2 regions of the Loigolactobacillus coryniformis subsp. coryniformis KCTC 3167 genome follow, and region 2 is predicted to be linked to the other one. Evidence: a T-box and tRNA genes for the amino acid it is inferred to sense, from the RefSeq annotation. Region 2 holds a T-box; the other holds one or more tRNA genes.
What was found. The T-box of region 2 lies ahead of cysS (cysteine--tRNA ligase). A T-box ahead of a tRNA ligase gene usually reads a tRNA of that ligase, here a tRNA-Cys.
Positions count from the first base shown of each region.

Region 1: it has a tRNA-Cys gene. The T-box ahead of cysS (cysteine--tRNA ligase) is inferred to sense a tRNA for this amino acid. The anticodon was not compared.

Region 1 covers NZ_CP017713.1:2,058,563-2,069,104, forward strand. Annotated here, with positions in the region: gene LC20001_RS10195 (sucrose-6-phosphate hydrolase) at 1-268, shown strand, start outside; gene LC20001_RS10200 (LacI family DNA-binding transcriptional regulator) at 282-1,262, shown strand; tRNA gene LC20001_RS10205 (tRNA-Leu) at 1,627-1,710, opposite strand; tRNA gene LC20001_RS10210 (tRNA-Cys) at 1,758-1,828, opposite strand; tRNA gene LC20001_RS10215 (tRNA-Gln) at 1,863-1,934, opposite strand; tRNA gene LC20001_RS10220 (tRNA-His) at 1,947-2,019, opposite strand; tRNA gene LC20001_RS10225 (tRNA-Trp) at 2,022-2,095, opposite strand; tRNA gene LC20001_RS10230 (tRNA-Tyr) at 2,106-2,186, opposite strand; tRNA gene LC20001_RS10235 (tRNA-Phe) at 2,192-2,264, opposite strand; tRNA gene LC20001_RS10240 (tRNA-Asp) at 2,283-2,356, opposite strand; tRNA gene LC20001_RS10245 (tRNA-Val) at 2,365-2,437, opposite strand; tRNA gene LC20001_RS10250 (tRNA-Glu) at 2,442-2,513, opposite strand; tRNA gene LC20001_RS10255 (tRNA-Ser) at 2,525-2,614, opposite strand; tRNA gene LC20001_RS10260 (tRNA-Asn) at 2,624-2,696, opposite strand; rRNA gene rrf (5S ribosomal RNA) at 2,707-2,823, opposite strand; rRNA gene LC20001_RS10270 (23S ribosomal RNA) at 2,902-5,824, opposite strand; rRNA gene LC20001_RS10275 (16S ribosomal RNA) at 6,035-7,604, opposite strand; gene serS (serine--tRNA ligase) at 8,192-9,469, opposite strand; gene LC20001_RS10285 (deoxynucleoside kinase) at 9,918-10,542, shown strand, end outside.
Region 2 covers NZ_CP017713.1:1,067,334-1,077,875, reverse strand. Annotated here, with positions in the region: gene LC20001_RS05355 (NYN domain-containing protein) at 1-115, opposite strand, end outside; gene rlmB (23S rRNA (guanosine(2251)-2'-O)-methyltransferase RlmB) at 112-894, opposite strand; gene LC20001_RS05345 (Mini-ribonuclease 3) at 878-1,297, opposite strand; gene cysS (cysteine--tRNA ligase) at 1,297-2,703, opposite strand; T-box leader at 2,794-3,002, opposite strand; gene gltX (glutamate--tRNA ligase) at 2,998-4,488, opposite strand; gene LC20001_RS05330 (PIN/TRAM domain-containing protein) at 4,609-5,748, opposite strand; gene radA (DNA repair protein RadA) at 5,764-7,134, opposite strand; gene LC20001_RS05320 (dCTP deaminase/dUTPase family protein) at 7,247-7,783, opposite strand; gene LC20001_RS05315 (GNAT family N-acetyltransferase) at 8,085-8,393, shown strand; gene LC20001_RS05310 (C1 family peptidase) at 8,503-9,840, shown strand; gene LC20001_RS05305 (2,3-bisphosphoglycerate-dependent phosphoglycerate mutase) at 9,898-10,542, opposite strand, start outside.

The sequences.
Region 1 (10,542 bases), 990 kb from region 2:
CGGTGTTGTCACTGTTGATCGCCAAGCTGCTGGTGAACCATTTGCTGAAAAATACGGCACAGTCCGCACGAGTCAATTACCAGCCCATCACGCGATCACTTTAAATTTATTTGTTGACCATTCAGTTTGCGAGATGTACCTCAATCATGGTTACACTACCCTGACTGCACGCTTTTTCCCCAAGCCGGGCCAACAACAACTATCAGTTAGCAGTCCCACAACGGCTGAGCTCACCGGAAAATTTTGGCAATTAAACGCCATAGATTAAGGAATGATACACGATGGTCAAACTAACTGACGTCGCCAAATTAGCTGGCGTTTCCGCTACTACCGTTTCACGAGTGATCAATAACTACGGTTCTTTATCGCAACACACTAAAGATAAAGTATTTGCCGCAATGCAGGAACTAAATTATCAGCCCAACAGTCTAGCACGTTCGCTGCAAGGTAAGGAAACAAAATTAATCGGCGTTATTTTCCCATCAGTTAGTAACCCTTTTTTTGGTGAGCTCGTTTCATTACTAGAAAGCCATCTTTTCGCCAAAGGCTACAAAGTCATCTTATGTAATAGCGCGGAGAATAAAGAAAAAGAGCGGGCGTATTTACAAATGTTGATTGCCAACCAAGTTGATGGTATTATTGCCGGTGCTCATAATCTAGGCATTGCGGAATATGAACGCGTCGGTTTGCCCATCATTTCGTTTGACCGTGCCTTATCAAATACGATTCCAATCGTCAGCAGCGATAATTATACCGGCGGCGCATTGGCAACGGAAGCATTACTAAAAGCTGGGGCTAAAAAAATCGTCATCCTTTCTGGAATCAACCAGCCGAATTCTCCAACGACGGAACGCTTAAATGGCTATGCCGATACTCTAAAAGCAGCCGACCTACAACCAATCACTGCTGAGATCGATTTTCATACCGCCGCTAATATCAAAGCCTTAAAGATCCATCAGTTACTCGTTGATCAAAAACCGGACGGTGTCTTTTGTACCGATGATCTATCGGCACTTTTACTAATAAATGAAGCGCAAAAATTAGGCTTGGCTATCCCAACTGACTTACAAGTAGTTGGCTATGACGGTACTAAATTAATTCAAGATTATCATCCCGAATTAACTACGATCATGCAACCCATCGATGATATCGCTACTTTATTGATTGATCTGTTGCTACAAAGAATCAAAGACCACCATGTAGCTTTACAACCACGCTACCAATTGCCGGTCAAATTGATCAATGGCCAAACAACGCGTTAAGTTGAATTAAACACGCAAAAAAGCTTCCTACCAACAGTAAACGAGGTTGCGATAATCCCTCCATAATCATCAGATGAATTATTGTATTTCATCTGATGATTATGGAGGGATTATTATATGCCAAGATCCAAACTCACTGCCCTTGAAAAACTCAAACTGATCGAGGCGTTTCAACAGTCAGGTATATCGAGAACGCCACTTTTGCACGACAGCGTGGAATCGATGAGAAAGCGCTTGGAAGAAGCCAAAAAGAACATCCACTATAGCAAGGAATTGAAGCTCAGAACAAACAAAAAAGCAACCCTACTAAAAATTAATTTAGTAAGATTGCACTTATTCGATTGTGTCCATATTCGGACATCAATACCGGCGATCGGGGTCGAACCGATACTCCCGCGAGGGAACTGGATTTTGAATCCAGCGCGTCTGCCAATTCCGCCACGCCGGCATAATACTTATTTTTAAAAGCATGGATACCATACCTTTTTAATACAAAGGCGGTAACCGGATTTGAACCGGTGATAGAGGTTTTGCAGACCTTTGCCTTACCACTTGGCTATACCGCCATCATCAAGGTTCAAATACCTTGAAACTTTTAAACTGGGATAGCTGGATTCGAACCAGCGCATGACAGAGTCAAAGTCTGTTGCCTTACCGCTTGGCTATATCCCAATATGGTACAAGGGCGGTATGTGGGAATCGAACCCACGCGTGCCGGAGCCACAATCCGGTGCGTTAACCACTTCGCCAATACCGCCATGGCAGGGATAGTAGGAGTTGAACCCACATCAACGGTTTTGGAGACCGTGATTCTACCATTGAACTATATCCCTATTATAAAAATGGAGGAGAGTGGATTCGAACCACCGAACCCGAAGGAGCGGATTTACAGTCCGCCGCGTTTAGCCACTTCGCTACTCCTCCATAAATGGCGCGGGACAGAATCGAACTGCCGACACATGGAGCTTCAATCCATTGCTCTACCGACTGAGCTACCGAGCCATATGAAAATATTATAAGCGGTCCCAACGGGACTCGAACCCGTGATCTCCTGCGTGACAGGCAGGCGTCCTAACCAACTAGACCATGGAACCAATGTTGATGGAGGTTACAGGGATCGAACCTGTGACCCCCTGCTTGTAAGGCAGGTGCTCTCCCAGCTGAGCTAAACCTCCATAATGACCCGTACGGGATTTGAACCCATGTTACCGCCGTGAAAGGGCGGTGTCTTAACCACTTGACCAACGGGCCAGCATAGCTGACGGAGAGTAAGGGATTCGAACCCTTGATACAGGCAATACCCGTATACATGATTTCCAATCATGCTCCTTCAGCCGCTCGGACAACTCTCCATGACTCGACTCCGGCTGTCGGACTCGAACCAACGACATTCTGATTAACAGTCAGACGCTCTACCAACTGAGCTAAGCCGGAATTATAAACAGCGTGGCAACGTCCTACCCTCGCAGGGGGTGCTCCCCCAACTACTCTCGGCGTTAAGAAGCTTAACTTCTGTGTTCGACATGGGAACAGGTGTATCCTTCTTGCTATCGCCACCACACCACTTTCTGAGAACGTTACGCTCTCAAAACTGGATATTCAATTTATTTGCCCTTGAACTAACCTGCGTAAATGCTACTTGGTTAAGTCCTCGACCGATTAGTATTGGTCCGCTCCATGCCTCACGACACGTCCACTTCCAACCTATCTACCTGATCATCTTTCAGGGGTCTTACTTCCATAAAGGAATGGGAAATCTCATCTTGTGGGGGGCTTCACACTTAGATGCTTTCAGCGTTTATCCCGGCCATACTTAGCTACCCAGCGATGCGCCTGGCGGCACAACTGGTACACCAGCGGTATGTCCATTCCGGTCCTCTCGTACTAGGAACAGCTCCACTCAAATTTCCTACGCCCGCGACGGATAGGGACCGAACTGTCTCACGACGTTCTGAACCCAGCTCGCGTACCACTTTAATGGGCGAACAGCCCAACCCTTGGGACCAACTACAGCCCCAGGATGTGATGAGCCGACATCGAGGTGCCAAACCTCCCCGTCGATGTGGACTCTTGGGGGAGATAAGCCTGTTATCCCCAGGGTAGCTTTTATCCGTTGAGCGATGGCCCTTCCATACGGAACCACCGGATCACTAAGCCCGACTTTCGTCCCTGCTCGACCTGTAAGTCTCGCAGTCAAGCTCCCTTATGCCTTTACACGCTATGAATGATTTCCAACCATTCTGAGGGAACCTTTGGGCGCCTCCGTTACTTTTTAGGAGGCGACCGCCCCAGTCAAACTGCCCACCTGACACTGTCTCCCGCCACGCTGAGTGGCGCGGGTTAGAGGGTTCATACTGCAAGGGTAGTATCCCACCAATGCCTCCACCGAAACTAGCGTTCCGGCTTCAACGGCTCCTACCTATCCTGTACAAGCAGTACAAACACTCAATATCAAGCTACAGTAAAGCTCCATGGGGTCTTTCCGTCCTGTCGCGGGTAACCCGCATCTTCACGGGTATTATAATTTCACCGAGTCTCTCGTCGAGACAGTGCCCAGATCGTTACGCCTTTCGTGCGGGTCGGAACTTACCCGACAAGGAATTTCGCTACCTTAGGACCGTTATAGTTACGGCCGCCGTTTACTGGGGCTTCATTTCTGGGCTTCGTACCGAAGTACTAACTCATCCACTTAACCTTCCAGCACCGGGCAGGCGTCAGCCCCTATACGTCATCTTACGATTTAGCAGAGACCTGTGTTTTTGATAAACAGTCGCCTGGGCCTATTCACTGCGGCTGATCGTTAGATCAGCACCCCTTCTTCCGAAGTTACGGGGTCATTTTGCCGAGTTCCTTAACGAGAGTTCTCTCGCACACCTGAGGATACTCTCCTCGACTACCTGTGTCGGTTTGCGGTACGGGTAGTTTATTTCTCACTAGAAGCTTTTCTCGGCAGTGTGACATCAAGGACTTCGCTACTTAAATTCGCTCCCCATCACAACTTGTCCGTACAGGTGCAAGCATTTGACTCACACCAAGACTTATTGCTTGGCCGCACATTTCCAATCGTGCGGATCCTTTAGCCTCCTGCGTCCCTCCATCGTTCAAACAAAATAAACTAGTACAGGAATCTCAACCTGTTGGCCATCGCTTACGCCTTGCGGCCTCAGCTTAGGTCCCGACTAACCCTGGGAGGACGAGCCTTCCCCAGGAAACCTTAGTCATACGGTGGACAGGATTCTCACCTGTCTTTCGCTACTCATACCGGCATTCTCACTTCTAAGCGCTCCAGTTGTCCTCACGATCAACCTTCAACGCCCTTAGAACGCTCTCCTACCATGACCACATAAGTGGTCATCCACAGTTTCGGTATTATGTTTAGCCCCGGTACATTTTCGGCGCAGGGTCACTCGACTAGTGAGCTATTACGCACTCTTTAAATGGTGGCTGCTTCTGAGCCAACATCCTAGTTGTCTATGCAACCCCACATCCTTTTCCACTTAACATAAATTTGGGGACCTTAACTGGTGGTCTGGGCTGTTTCCCTTTCGACAATGGATCTTATCACTCACTGTCTGACTCCCGGATAATTCATCAATGGCATTCGGAGTTTATCTGAATTCAGTAACCCAAGACGGGCCCCTAGTCCAAACAGTGCTCTACCTCCATGATGGTCAATTCCGAGGCTAGCCCTAAAGCTATTTCGAAGAGAACCAGCTATCTCCAAGTTCGTTTGGAATTTCACCGCTACCCACACCTCATCCCAGCATTTTTCAACATACACGGGTTCGGTCCTCCAGTGTGTTTTACCACACCTTCAACCTGGACATGGGTAGGTCACTTGGTTTCGGGTCTACGTCTACATACTAAACGCCCTATTCAGACTCGCTTTCGCTATGGCTCCGCCTTATCAGCTTAACCTCGCATGCAAACGTAACTCGCCGGTTCATTCTACAAAAGGCACGCTATTACCCATTAACGGGCTCTAACTAATTGTAGGCACACGGTTTCAGGAACTGTTTCACTCCCCTTCCGGGGTTCTTTTCACCTTTCCCTCACGGTACTGGTCCACTATCGGTCACTAGGTAGTATTTAGCCTTGGGAGATGGTCCTCCCAGATTCCGACGGAATTTCACGTGTTCCGCCGTACTCAGGATCCTGAACGAAGAGCCGTTGATTTGACTTACGGGACTTTCACCCTGTTTTGTTCAGCATTCCAACTGACTCAGTTATCAACGACTTTGGTAACTCCAAAGTTCAGTCCTACAACCCCACAATGCAAGCATCATGGTTTGGGCTGTTCCCCGTTCGCTCGCCGCTACTTAGGGAATCGAATTTTCTTTCTGTTCCTGCAGGTACTGAGATGTTTCAGTTCCCCACGTTTACCTCTCATAAGCTATGTATTCACTTATGAGTAACCAACGACTAAGTTGGCTGGGTTCCCCCATTCGGAAATCTCCGGATCAAAGCTTACGTACAGCTCCCCGAAGCATATCGGTGTTAGTACCGTCCTTCATCGGCTCCTAGTGCCAAGGCATCCACCGTGCGCCCTTCTTAACTTAACCTATTTGATACCTAACGGTATCACGGTTAGAGTTTAGCGATTAAGAAATACTTTCTTAAAAAACTCTTTAAAACGCAGTGTTAATTCTCGGTTTATATATTACAAAGAAATTGAATATCCAGTTTTCAAAGTACAACGTTTGAGAGTAAGCCTCTCAAAACTAAACAAAGTTTCAAAACAAATCGTGTAGGTTTCCGTAATTATTCCTTAGAAAGGAGGTGATCCAGCCGCAGGTTCTCCTACGGCTACCTTGTTACGACTTCACCCCAATCATCTGTCCCACCTTAGGCGGCTAGTTCCCTAAAAGGGTTACCCCACCGACTTCGGGTGTTACAAACTCTCATGGTGTGACGGGCGGTGTGTACAAGGCCCGGGAACGTATTCACCGCGGCGTGCTGATCCGCGATTACTAGCGATTCCGGCTTCATGTAGGCGAGTTGCAGCCTACAATCCGAACTGAGATCGGCTTTAAGAGATTAGCTTACCCTCGCGGGTTCGCAACTCGTTGTACCGACCATTGTAGCACGTGTGTAGCCCAGGTCATAAGGGGCATGCTGATTTGACGTCATCCCCACCTTCCTCCGGTTTGTCACCGGCAGTCTTACTAGAGTGCCCAACTAAATGCTGGCAACTAGTCATAAGGGTTGCGCTCGTTGCGGGACTTAACCCAACATCTCACGACACGAGCTGACGACAACCATGCACCACCTGTCACTTTGTCCCCGAAGGGAAAGCTGTATCTCTACAGTGGTCAAAGGATGTCAAGACCTGGTAAGGTTCTTCGCGTTGCTTCGAATTAAACCACATGCTCCACCGCTTGTGCGGGCCCCCGTCAATTCCTTTGAGTTTCAACCTTGCGGTCGTACTCCCCAGGCGGAATGCTTAATGCGTTAGCTGCAGCACTGAAGGGCGGAAACCCTCCAACACTTAGCATTCATCGTTTACGGTATGGACTACCAGGGTATCTAATCCTGTTCGCTCCCCATACTTTCGAGCCTCAGCGTCAGTTACAGACCAGACAGCCGCCTTCGCCACTGGTGTTCTTCCATATATCTACGCATTTCACCGCTACACATGGAGTTCCACTGTCCTCTTCTGCACTCAAGTTTCCCAGTTTCTAATGCACTTCTTCGGTTAAGCCGAAGGCTTTCACATCAGACTTAAAAAACCGCCTGCGCTCGCTTTACGCCCAATAAATCCGGACAACGCTTGCCACCTACGTATTACCGCGGCTGCTGGCACGTAGTTAGCCGTGGCTTTCTGGTTGGATACCGTCAAAGGACTAACAGTTACTCTAGTCCCTGTTCTTCTCCAACAACAGAGTTTTACGATCCTAAAACCTTCTTCACTCACGCGGCGTTGCTCCATCAGACTTTCGTCCATTGTGGAAGATTCCCTACTGCTGCCTCCCGTAGGAGTTTGGGCCGTGTCTCAGTCCCAATGTGGCCGATTACCCTCTCAGGTCGGCTACGTATCATTGTCTTGGTAAGCCGTTACCTTACCAACTAACTAATACGCCGCGGGTCCGTCCAAAAGTGACAGCCAAAGGCCGTCTTTTACATTCAGACCATGTGGTCTGAATGGTTATGCGGTATTAGCATCTGTTTCCAAATGTTATCCCCCACTTAAGGGTAGGTTACCCACGTGTTACTCACCCGTCCGCCACTCACGTCAATCAACGTCCACTGCAAGCAGCTTCGGTCGACGTCAGTGCGTTCGACTTGCATGTATTAGGCACGCCGCCAGCGTTCGTCCTGAGCCAGGATCAAACTCTCATATAAAATGAAAATTGATTGCTCAATTGATTTTGTTGCTAGCGAGTTATAATTCAAATTGAATTGACTTCGCAAATGTTTGCTTTATCTCGAACCGGTCCGAAGGCCGGTAAAAAATAAAGACCCTACACATTTGATTTGTCGAAACTTTGTTCAGTTTTCAAAGGTCTACCTTGTTGCTCAACACAACTTAATCAGTTTATCATGACGAGCGAAGCTTGTCAAGAACTTTTTGAATAAATATTCAAGCCGTTCATTTCTGATTTCGTTATGCCTTGTTAAATCAAGCTTTTACTCTGCATCTTTATGCAAGTAGAAATGAATAACTCAACAAGTGACAACTTTATTAGTTTATCAAGTTAAGCAAGATATGTCAACAAAAAGTTTTAAAAACTTTTTTCAACGACACGAGCTATAACTGACAACAACAAATACTATATCAACATTTCGCGGTAGCGTCAAGGATATTTATAATTAAAATTTGCTTTATTTCAGATTACGAATGCTAATTAATTTATCTTTATAATTGTACGTATTAAAAAAGCATAATTACCGTAAAAGGGTAATTATGCATTCGTTACTGTTCGTTTCTATTATTTAGTGATTTTTTCTACACCACGCATATAAGGAACAAGAACTTTCGGTACGGTCACACTGCCATCTTCATTTTGATAATTTTCTAAAATAGCTGCAACAGTACGACCAACCGCTAAGCCTGATCCATTCAATGTGTGTAATAAATTGACTTTGCCTTCACTATCACGGTAACGAATCTGTGCACGGCGCGCTTGGAAATCTAAGCAATTTGAACAACTTGAAATTTCACGATAAGTTTCTTGCGCCGGAATCCATACCTCTAGATCGTAAGTTTTCGCCGCAGAAAAGCCCATATCACCAGTTGATAAAGTAATAACATGATAGGGCAATTCAAGCTTTTGTAAGATATTTTCTGCATTAGCTGTCATTTTTTCTAATTCATTAAATGATTCTTCTGGCTTAACGTACTTGACCATTTCCACTTTATTGAACTGGTGTAGTCGAATCAAGCCACGAGTATCCCGACCAGCACTACCTGCTTCAGAACGGAACGATGGACTCAACGCTGTGAAGTAAACCGGTAATTGTGCTTCATCCAAAATTTCACCACGATAGTAATTAGTCAATGGTACTTCAGCGGTCGGAATCATGGTCATTTCTTTGTCATCAGTCACCGTTGAGAAAACGTCCTCCCGGAACTTAGGGAACTGGCCCGTCCCAAACATCGAATCATCATTGACCATATAAGGTGTGATCATTTCGGTATAGCCTTCTTTTTCATGCTCATCCAGCATGAAATTATAAACGGCACGTTCTAACTTAGCACCTAAACCTTTATAGAAGAGAAAACGGCTGCCGGCCACTTTAGCGCCGCGTTCAAAATCAAGAATATCGAGATCTTCACCAATCTCCCAATGTGGTTTCGGCGTAAAATCAAACTGGCGCGGTGTACCGATCTTGCGCTCTTCATGATTAGCTGATTCGTCTGGACCGACTGGAATCGATGCATCTGGTAAGTTAGGTAAACGAACTGCGATATAGCGAACTTGTTCATTTAGCCCGGCAAGCTTTTCATCAACTTGTTTAACTTGAGCACCAACCTCGCGCATTTCTGTGATCATATCTGTTGCGTCTGCTTTATTGCGTTTCAATTCAGCAATTTGCTTAGAAACCTCATTGCGTTTTTGCTTTAAGTTTTCAGAAACGGCAATTTGTTCCCGCCGTGCTTCATCTAATTCAACTAAGTGATCGATCTCTGCTGGATCAACACCACGTGTTGCTAAGCGCTGTTTCACTTCTTCCTTGTTTTGCCGAATCATTTTAACATCTAACATGATTAAATCCTCCATTAATTAAATTTTAAACGCAATACAAAAAAAGCCGACTCATCCCCGTAATTGGGACGAATCAGCTTCGCGGTACCACCCAAGTTTGACTATCATTAGCCACCCTCAATTGTCGATAACGATCGTTGACCGTGCAGGATTAACTGCCCGCTATTGTGCTGGAAGCGGTCCGAATGGCTTTGCAGCTACCACCATTTCTCTTAACAGACCTTAGGCACATCATCGCGTTTAAATAATGTAGTTAGTGTACTCGAATTTTTAATAAAAGGCAACTCGAAAAAAGTTGTGCCACATATTGCAATCGATTTTCAGCATGATACAATATATGGTGCTGTTCAGACCCATTTAAGGTTAAACTTATTTGTACGGGCCTAAACTTGTGTTATTGCTCGTTAAACAATCCCAATTAAAAACCGAAAACAAGGAGCCTATTATTATGATCGTACTTGCAGGAACAATTGGCGCAGGTAAAACAAGCCTTACTACGCTATTGGCGGAACATTTAAATTCGCAAGCCTTCTATGAATCCGTTGATGACAATCCCGTTCTCCCTTATTTCTATCAGGATCCAAAAAAGTATGCCTTCTTACTCCAGATTTATTTTTTAAATAAACGGATGGCTCAATTAAAAGCTGCTGATCGCATCACTAACAGTGTGATGGATCGGTCAATCTTCGAAGATTCATTATTGTTCCACTTAAACGCGGATCTAGGCCGGGCGACTGAAACAGAAGTTGCCGTGTATGATTCATTATTAGATAACATGCTTCAAGAATTACCACAGCAAGACTACCATAAACGTCCTGACTTACTGGTCCATATCAACATTTCTTTTGAAACCATGTTAAAACGAATCGAAAAGCGTAACCGGCCTTATGAACAGATCACGCAAGACCCTAGCCTTTACGATTATTACCGGACGTTAAATCAACGTTATTCACAATGGTACGATGATTATAATGAAAGTCCTAAAATCCAAATCGATGGTGATCAACTTGACTTCGTCAGCGATGAGCTTGCCCGTAAGCGGGTCATTGAGCTAATTGATCAAAAATTAGCTA
Region 2 (10,542 bases):
GCGCCAGCAAATCATCACGAGCGTCAGCTAACTTATCATCCTGCTTTAGTTTATCTAGTTCAGGCCAATTACCGATCACATTGTAGCCATCAATAATCAGGACTTCGTGCATCATGGTAATTCACCACTTCCTTGCTTTACCGCGTAGGCCTGATAAAGCAATAAGCCAGCCGCCACACTCGCATTCAAACTTTGAACATGGCCGATCATTGGGATCGTCACCACTTCATCCATTTCCCGTTTCAATAAAGGTGCAATCCCCTTGCCTTCGTTACCAATAACTAATGTGATCGCGCCCTTAGCATTCCATTTGCGATAATCAGTCCCAGCCATGTCAGTACCAAATAACCAGACACCGCGTTGCTTTAATTCCTTTGCAACCGCAACTAAATTAGTTGCCCGCACAACGGGGATGTGCTCGATCGCACCAGTAGAAGTTTTAGCCACGGTACTGGTTAAACCAACCGCCCGATGTTTAGGAATGATGATTCCATGTACCCCAACAGCATCCGCGGTCCGCATGATCGATCCTAAGTTATGTGGATCCTCAATACCATCTAACATCAAGAAAAATGGCGGCTGTTGCTTTGCTTCAGCACGAGCAAATAAATCGTCTAGCTCAGCATACGCATAGGGTGTGATTGCTAAAACAACGCCTTGATGATTGCCATGATCACTTAGCGTATCCAACTTATTTTTGGGCGCTGACTGGACCGGGATTCGTTTAGCCTTAGCTAATTGTTGCAACGCATGCAGTGAATCCGATTTTAAGCCTTCTTGAATGAAAACTTTGTTAACCCGCTTAGCTCCTTCAGTCTGCAGCGTTTCGTGCGCAGCGTGGCGGCCGATCACAAAGTCGGTAGCGTCAGTCTGCGGTTCATTTGATTTGTTCATTAATTTTACCTTCCTCTACTTGGGCAATACACCAAGCTGCCAATTCATCCAACCGTTCCTGCTGATCACTAAGCGCTAAATAACCCATCAACGCCTCAAAGCCAGTTGAGATTCGGTACGTCGTCACCGACGTATTTTTCGCATGGGTGTGACTATTGGCGTTACGCCCCCGTTTATAAAAACTAAGTTCCGCTTCATTAAGAATATTTTGTGCTAGCATCGCTTCGATCAGGCCAGCTTGGGCTTTGGCTGAAACAAAATGAGTTGCTTGATGCTGCAGGCGCGTTGGTTTGGTGATTCCTTTACTCAGCAAATGCCGCCTAATATAAACCTCATAACTTGCGTCACCCATATAAGCCAACGCAATACCATTCAATTGCCGATAATCTACTACTTCTGTCATTATTCCCTCCGCCAACGTGTTCCTTGCGCGGTATCTTCCAACACAATACCTTGCGCTTTTAATAAGTCACGAATTTCATCGCTACGTTGATAATCTTTATTTGTGCGCGCGTCAATACGCTCTTGTATTAATTGTTCGATCTCGTCGTCTAACAAACCAGCTGGCTTAAAATCAACCCCGAAGATTTGTAACCACGTGGTAAAACTGTCCATTAAATGATTAAGCGTTGCTTCGCGGACAATTTTTTGTTCACTATAAATATTCATCAGCTTCGCTAATTCATAGATTTCCGTCATCCCGTTTTGGACGTTAAAATCATCGTCCATTGCTGTAGTAAAAGCTTTCGTCAACTTAGTTAACTGCTGTTCTACTTCAGTATCGATCCCGGCGGAGACGTCTTTTTGCCGGTAACTGAGATTATCATAAGCAATTCGCAATTTCTGTAAATTATTCGCCGCTTCACTTAAGGTTGATTCGCTATAACGAATCGGCCGTCGGTACTGCGTCGTTGCCATGAAAAAGCGTAAAGTTTGTGGATCAACTTGCTGAATCAAATCGTGGACGGTCACAAAGTTGCCTAGCGACTTACTCATTTTTTCATCATCATCACCGATCGTCACAAAACCATTGTGTAGCCAGTAGTTAGCAAACTTTTGACCAGTTTTAGCTTCACTCTGGGCAATTTCATTTTCATGATGGGGAAATTCTAAGTCTTGGCCACCGCCATGGATATCAAATGTATCACCTAAATACTTAGTTGCCATTACTGAGCATTCAATGTGCCAACCAGGACGACCTTCACCCCAAGGTGCAGTCCAGGCAATTTCACCTGGCTTAGCTGCTTTCCACAATGCAAAGTCGATTGGATCTTCTTTACGCTGGGTCTCTTCATCAGCAGTATGTTCACTAGCACCTTGCTCTAACTGATCAATATTCTGATCCGACAATTCGCCGTAGTGAGTAAACTTACGCGCACGATAATAAACGTCCCCTGCAGCTGTATAGGCATACCCTTTATCCAACAACACTTGGATAAAGTCAATAATATCGGGAATATTTTCAGTTGCCCGTGGATGAGCCGTAGCCGGTTCAATATTTAACGCTGTCGTATCTTGTTCAAACGCAGCAATAAACTTATCCGCTAATTCTGGCACCGTTATCCCGTCACGTTGCGCTTGCTTGATCATTTTATCATCTACATCAGTGAAATTAGAGACGTAAGTCACTTTGAACCCACGAAACTCAAAATACCGCCGGATCGTATCAAAAGCAATAGCAGAACGCGCATTACCAATATGAATATAATTATAGACAGTTGGTCCACAGACGTACATATTTACCTTGCCTGCCACCAACGGTTTAAAAACTTCTTTTTTACGTGTCAACGTATTATAGACTTGAATCATTACGCGCACCTCCGTAATTTTTAATCTTACTTTATTCTAACTTAAAACCGGTCCGAATCAAACGAAAAACGCCCCTTGATCAGAGAATGATCAAAAGACGTTTTACACGTGGTTCCACTTTTATTCGAAGCTAGAGAACTTCCTTTTCATTCATTAACGTGAATGATATCCGGCGCACACTACTTGATTTCGTATGCGCACTCAAGGAGGCATTTCAATTGATCTACTGACGCTTTTTCACTCACCAAGCGCTCCCTGTTTCAACTGATCGATCTACTTATTCCTATCTTCGTATTAATGATTTAATTCGGCTAAAGTGACTTCCAAATGATGCATCGTCTTCTCACGGCCAAGTAACTCAATTGATTCAGCAATTGCTGGACCATGCGTTGCCCGCGTTGTGCCGATCCGAATTGGCATGTATAATTTACGACCCTTAACCCCAACGATGGCACGAACTTGTTGAATCGCATTATTGATCTCGACTGCATCAAAAATCTTAACTTGCTTGATCAATTCAGCAAACTTATTCAAAACTAGTGGTGCTGTATCAACCGCTAATTCAGCCAGCGCCGCTTCATCTAACTTAGGTGGTTCAGTAAAGAAGACAGCTGACTCTTCAACCACTTGGGCAGCGTAACTCATTTGATCATGATACAAACTGATCAGCGCACGTGCCCATTCGATCGTCTTATTATCAGGATCTTCTGGCAAACGACCTGCTTTGATCAATTGATATAAGCCCATATCAGTCACTTTACTACTGTCGCTTTGTTTCATGTACTGATTATTGACCCATTCCAACTTCTTAGCATCAAACTTAGCTGGTGACTTGCTTAAGCGTTTAGGATCAAATATTTTGATCAACTGCTTCCGTGTGAAGATTTCATCTTCACCAACCGGTGACCAGCCTAACAAGGTAATGAAATTGAACATACCTTCTGGTAAGTAGCCTAATTCACGATATTGTTCGATGAATTGTAGCGTATTTTCGTCACGCTTCGATAACTTCTTACCCGTTTGTGTATTGATGATCAACGTCATATGACCAAAAACAGGTGGTTCCCAGCCGAAAGCTTCATAGATCATCAATTGTTTTGGTGTGTTGGCAATATGATCATCCCCACGTAAAACGTGCGTGATTTTCATCATATGATCATCAACCACAACGGCAAAATTATACGTTGGCATACCGTCACGTTTCATGATTACAAAGTCGCCACCGATTGAATCAGAATCAAATTCAATATGACCCTTAACTAAATCATTAAACTCATATTTCTTATGCACTGGGACGTGGAAACGAATGACCGGCTTGATTCCCTTTGCTTTAGCATCGGCGATCTTAGCTGCTTTTTCTTCAGCGTTTAAACCAGCAAATTCATCTTCATAATGAGGCATCTCGTGGCGTGCTTTTTGTGCTTCCCGTTGTGCCATTAATTCGTCTTCCGTAATGTAAGACTCATAGGCCAAACCCTGATCAACTAATTGTTGAATCAATGGACCATAAATTGCGCCACGTTCTGACTGCCGATATGGGCCCACTTCACCAGGCTTATCGGGACCTTCATCCCAATCCATCCCTAACCATTTAAGCATGGTTAATTGGCTTTCTTCGCCACCTTCAACGTTACGTTTGGTATCGGTGTCTTCGATCCGAATCACAAATTCACCTTTATTATGCCGCGCAAAAAGATAGTTGAACAATGCCGTCCGTGCGTTACCGATATGCAAATGGCCGGTTGGGCTTGGGGCATAACGAACACGAATTTTTTTATCTGCCAATTTAAATTCCGCCTCTTTCAAATTTTTCCTTTTTTAATCCTGATTGTCAGCTTAAAAGACCTGACACAGCAATTCTAATTTTACTGGTCGTAAGTAAACTTGTAAAGGTAACTGACTAAATTATTTATTATGTTCACGCAAACTTTTCTGTGAATGCGCTGGTTTAGCAAAGATCATCCGCCCAGCCGCAGTTTGTAAGGCGCTAGTAACTGTGACCGCCAGCGATTTATTCATATAGTATTGACCATCTTCAACAACGATCATGGTCCCATCATCAAGGTACGCAACGCCCTGTTGGCGCTCTGTCCCAGATTTAACCACCGTAACAGTCATCCCATCACCTGGGATCACCGCAGGTTTCAACGTATTCGCTAATTCATTGATATTTAGCACCGGTACATTTTGAAATTCACTGACCTTATTCAAATTAAAATCATTAGTCACTACAATCCCATCTAACAACTTAGCTAATTTGATCAACTTACTGTCAACTTCCGTCAGATCCTCGAAGTCACCTTCGTACATTTCAACTGGCATTGCATCGGTTTTTTGTAGGTCATTTAAAATATCTAACCCACGCCGACCGCGCGTGCGCTTCAACGAATCAGCTGAATCAGCGATCAATTGTAATTCATGCAAGACAAAGTTAGGAATCAACAAAGTACCTTCAATAAAACCAGTTTGGGCAATCTCGTAGATTCGCCCATCAATGATCACACTAGTATCAAGGATCTTGTACTTGTGGAAATTATCATCGACTTTGCGTTCAAGGACTTTGCCTTGCTCTTCAGGCGTTTCCACCGTGGCTTTCTTACTACGCAACTGAAACAAACGACGCCATTCATCAGTTCGTGTTGTGCCGACTCGAAATCCGATATACCCCAATAACACCATTAAAATAATTGGCGCTAAGGTATTAAATAAGAAAAAGTTCATCCGGTACAATGGAATTGAAATGATATTGGCTAAAATCAGCCCAATAATCGTTGCTAAACTGCCAAATAAGAGGTAGATCGGCGATTGTTTACTGATCATCGTTTCTGTCTGCTTGATCAAACGATCAAATAAACTGACGATTGGCCCGGCCAAAAATAGCGAAATAAAATACGAAATAATTGCACCAAGTAAGATATCAACGAATAAGTTATTTAAGTAATGTAACGCTGTTAGACCAGATACTCGCCACAACATTGGTAGAAAGGTGACCGCCAACGACGCCCCAACCAAAACGATCAGTAATGTGGTAATTCTTTTTTTCATTTAGTTCACCTTCTTTCAATTAAATGCCTTTTGTAAGGCTTCCGCAACCGTAGTCACGCCAATTACTTTGATTGTTGGCGGCACTTCTAACCCTTTAAGGTTATTATGCGGAATGAAAACGCGCTTGAAACCAAGCTTAGCTGCCTCGTTGATCCGTTGTTCGATACGATTAACGCTACGTACCTCACCAGTCAAGCCAATTTCACCGACAAAACAGTCCGTCGCTTGGGTTCCTTTGTCACGATAAGACGAAGTAATACTAACAGCGACTGCCAAATCAATTGCCGGTTCGTCCAATTTAACGCCACCAGCAGCTTTCAAATAAGCATCTTGGTTCTGTAACATCAAGTTAGCCCGCTTTTCTAGAACTGCCATGATCAAAGCAGCCCGATTACGGTCGATCCCCGTCGTCGTCCGCTGGGCATTACCAAAAACGGTCGGCGTGATCAAAGCTTGAATTTCCACCAAGATTGGCCGCGTACCTTCTAACGAAACCACTACGGCCGAACCAGTAGCCCCAGTCAAACGCTCCTCCAAGAAAATCTCGGATGGATTAGCCACTTCGTGCAGGCCGCCGGCACGCATTTCAAAAATACCAATTTCATTAGTTGAACCAAAACGATTCTTCACCGCTCGTAAGATCCGGTAAGTTCGTTGCTGATCGCCTTCAAAATACAAAACGGTATCCACCATATGCTCAAGAATTTTCGGACCAGCAATGGCACCACCTTTGGTCACATGACCAACAATGAAGATCGTAATCTGATTTTGTTTTGCGATCCGCATTAATGATGCGGTTACTTCCCGTACCTGCGCCACACTACCAATTGCTGAACTCAAATCAGGTTCCTGCATCGTTTGGATCGAATCAATGACCACATAATCAGGTTTTAAACTTTCAATTTGCTGACGAATACTACCCATATCGGTTTCCGGATAAAGGTACAATTGTTGTCCAGCAACACCAAGCCGTCCTGCGCGCATTTTGATTTGTGACGCACTTTCTTCACCAGAAACGTAAAGTACTTTTTCCTTGCCTTGGCTGAGCTGACCAGAAACTTGTAGTAACAATGTTGATTTCCCGATCCCCGGATCGCCACCAATCAAGACTAACGAACCAGGAACGATCCCGCCGCCAAGCACTCGATTCAATTCAGCTAGCTGGGTCTGCACTCGCGGTTCCTTTTCGATACTGACTTTTGCCATTAACTCTGGTTTGGCAACATGGCCGGCTATATTAGCCTGCGCATTAGTGGTCTCTTTTTTAGTTGCGATCTTTTCTTCAACCATTTGGTTCCAAGCCCCACAATTAGGACAACGGCCTAGATAGCGTGGTGAATTATAACCGCAATTCTGACAAACAAACTGTGTTTTTGCTTTTGCCACAAAATACATCCTTTTCTATAATTTTTATTCGCGTGATTAGTTGGCAACCAGTTTCAAGATATGCCCTAGTTTAGTCGTTTTTACCCCAAACTAAATCCGCCGTAAGTCTGAACTAACGCCCGGAAGAACCAAAACCGCCTGTTCGTTGCGCGACGCCACCTTGATCAGCATCACTCCGTAAAAATGGCATAAAGATACCTTGGCCGATACGCTCACCTTTTTTGATCGTCACGTCGCGCACCCCAAGATTAACCAACTGGAAAAAAATCTCGCCTTCATTTTCTGGGTTGTTGTAATAATCAGCATCAACGATACCAACACCATTCGGTAAGATCAGTCCACGCTTGATTGGCCCACTAGAACGATTCGCAAGCAATAAATATTCATCCGGCTGCATATAAGCCTTGATCCCCGTTGGCACTAAGTATGGCTTTAATGTTTTACTGGCAGCTGTATAATCGGCATCGGTCAATGTCTGACCATGACGAACACGCCATAACAGTCGCAAAAAATCTCCCCGCCAAATCGACGGTAAAGTAAAATCTTCTGCAGCCTGAAAATCATAGCCTGCTGCTTGTTGCGTTGCCCGTTGGGGTAATTGTAATCCGGCATCACGGTAACGATCAACCGTTTCAAATCCTCGTTTCATAAATAAACTCCATTCCTAATAGTGAAGACAATTAATCTTAGCTTGTAAAATATTCACATAACAATACCTAACGCCACTCTATTTTATTGTTAGCTCATTGTACTTAAATTATTTTAGTTTTACGCTTATTCTTGTCTATAATGATAGCATTTATTCATGTAAATGGGTAACTAACTTAGTCTGACCATACAATATTGCTACAACAGCAAGAAATCGTTTTCTTGCCTTTTATACGGTCAAACTTTACAATAAAATTAATTGTTGTCATCCGTCAATAATCGGACAATACAACTTCAGTAATATTTACCATCAATCTAAGGGGGATCCACTAATGGAATTCGATTATGAACCCGGCCGTTACTATCACAATGATGCTGATGGTCGTCTCGTCGCTGAAGTCACTTTTCAAACACTACAAAATGGGCGTGTTCTAGCCGTTGATCATACTTTTGTTCGCGAAGATCATCGTGGTCAGGGCATCGCTGGTCAATTGATTGAAACAATGATCACACACGCGCAAAAACATCAGGCCAAAATTCTGCCACTCTGTACGTACGCGAAGGCTTTTTTCCAGCGTAAGCCTGAATATGCTGATATCGTGGCTGAATAAAGTACGAGCGTGATCCGACTTTTGGGTCACGCTTATTTACTAATCGCTACTGCTTGTACTAAAATAAGAACAGACGTATGTACGTCATTAATAATGGGGAGTGAATGAATTGAGTCAAGAAATTACCTCTGCTGCAATTGCCGACTATCAGTCACAGCTACAACAATTACCACAATCCGCGACGATCAAACGGGCGGTCATGAATAATGGTATCCTAGCGGCTAGTGAAAACACTGATTCAAAAGTTGCAATGAACCAAACTTTCTCCGTTGATCTAAGCGCAGAAAAAGTTGCTAACCAAAAACAAAGTGGTCGTTGCTGGATGTTTGCCGCATTAAACACTATGCGCCGCAGTATCGCTGATCAGTTTAATTTGAAAGACTTTGAATTATCACAGAATTATACGAACTTTTGGGATAAATTTGAAAAATCAAATTACTTCTACGAAAATATCTTAGCAACCGCAACAGAACCTTTAGAAAGCCGTAAAGTTGCTTTCTTATTGGCAACACCACAACAAGATGGTGGTCAATGGGATATGTTGACGGCCTTGATCGACAAATATGGGATCGTGCCGAAGTACGTTATGCCAGAAACTTATAACAGTTCTAAGTCTAGCGAACTTAATAGTGTCCTTAACTTGAAGTTGCGCAAAGATGCCGTTACATTACGGCAAATGGTTGCTGACAAAGCCAGTGAACAAGAAATTGCCACTACAAAGTCACGCTTTTTAAGTGAAGTTTACCGGATCCTAGTCTATACATTAGGCGAACCACCAGTAAAATTTGATTTTGAATATCGTGATGGTGATAAAGCTTATCATATTGATCGTGATCTAACCCCGCAAACATTCTTTAAGAAATATGTGGGTTGGGATCTTGATAACTATCAATCGATAATCAACGCCCCAACAGATGACAAACCGTACAATCACTTATACACAGTTGAAATGTTAGGTAATGTGGTTGGTGGCCGTCAAGTTCGGCATTTGAACTTAGACATTGATACTTTCAAACAATTGGCAATCAAACAATTGCAAGCTGGTGAAAGTGTTTGGTTCGGTAGCGATGTTGGTCAAGCTTCCGATCGTCAAATTGGGATCATGGACACTGCCATTTACAATAAAGATGATCTCTTCAACGTTGGTTTAAGCATGACGAAAGCCCAACGCTTAGATTACGGTGAAAGTCTGATGACTCATGCCATGGTGATCACTGGCGTTGATTTAGTTGACGATAAACCAACTAAGTGGAAAGTTGAAAACTCTTGGGGTGACAAAGTCGGCGAAAAAGGCTACTTCGTCATGAGTGATGCTTGGTTAGACCAATATGTTTACCAAATCGTAATCAACAAGCAGTATTTGCCAGCCGACTTATTAGCTGCAACTAAAGAAGATCCAAAAGTCTTAGCTCCTTGGGACCCAATGGGCGCTTTAGCTTCACATTAATCAATTAATTTAAAAGCATTCAGGTTACTACCGTAAAAGTGGCAACCTGAATGCTTTTTATTGTTTGTGGATAATTGTTTTATTTTTAATACGTAATTTAGCGTCGAGGTCATAAACAATTGGCTCACCATTAGCCACTTCGACGCCATTGATACCACTGTCTGAAACAGCTTCTAAATATTTGATCAAGGCACGAATCGTACTACCGTGAGCAACCACTAATTGATCATGCCCATTGATCAACGCGGGGCCAATATGATCTAGCCAATAAGGAACAACCCGCGTCAACGCCATGGCCAAACTTTCAGCCAGTGGTTCAAAACGATAGCCGTAACGTGTGTAGCGCCGATCATAATCCGGCTGCGCCAATTTAGGTGGCACAGTCGTGTAACTACGCCGCCACAAGGCCACTTGTTCAGCGCCATATTCTTGACGGGTTGCGTCTTTATTCTGTCCCCGTAATGCACCATAATGGCGCTCATTCAGGCGCCAAGTTTTGTTCAGAGGCACTGCCAAAATATCCAGTTGTTCCATAACAATATTAGCCGTCATAATTGCGCGTTGTAATAGTGATGTGTGCACTGCGGTAAAATCAAAGTCAAGTGCTGCTAAAAGTTTACCCGCCTGCTGTGCTTCCGTGATCCCTGCTGACGTCAGCGGAACATCTGACCAGCCAGTATAGATATTGTCACGATTAGCGGT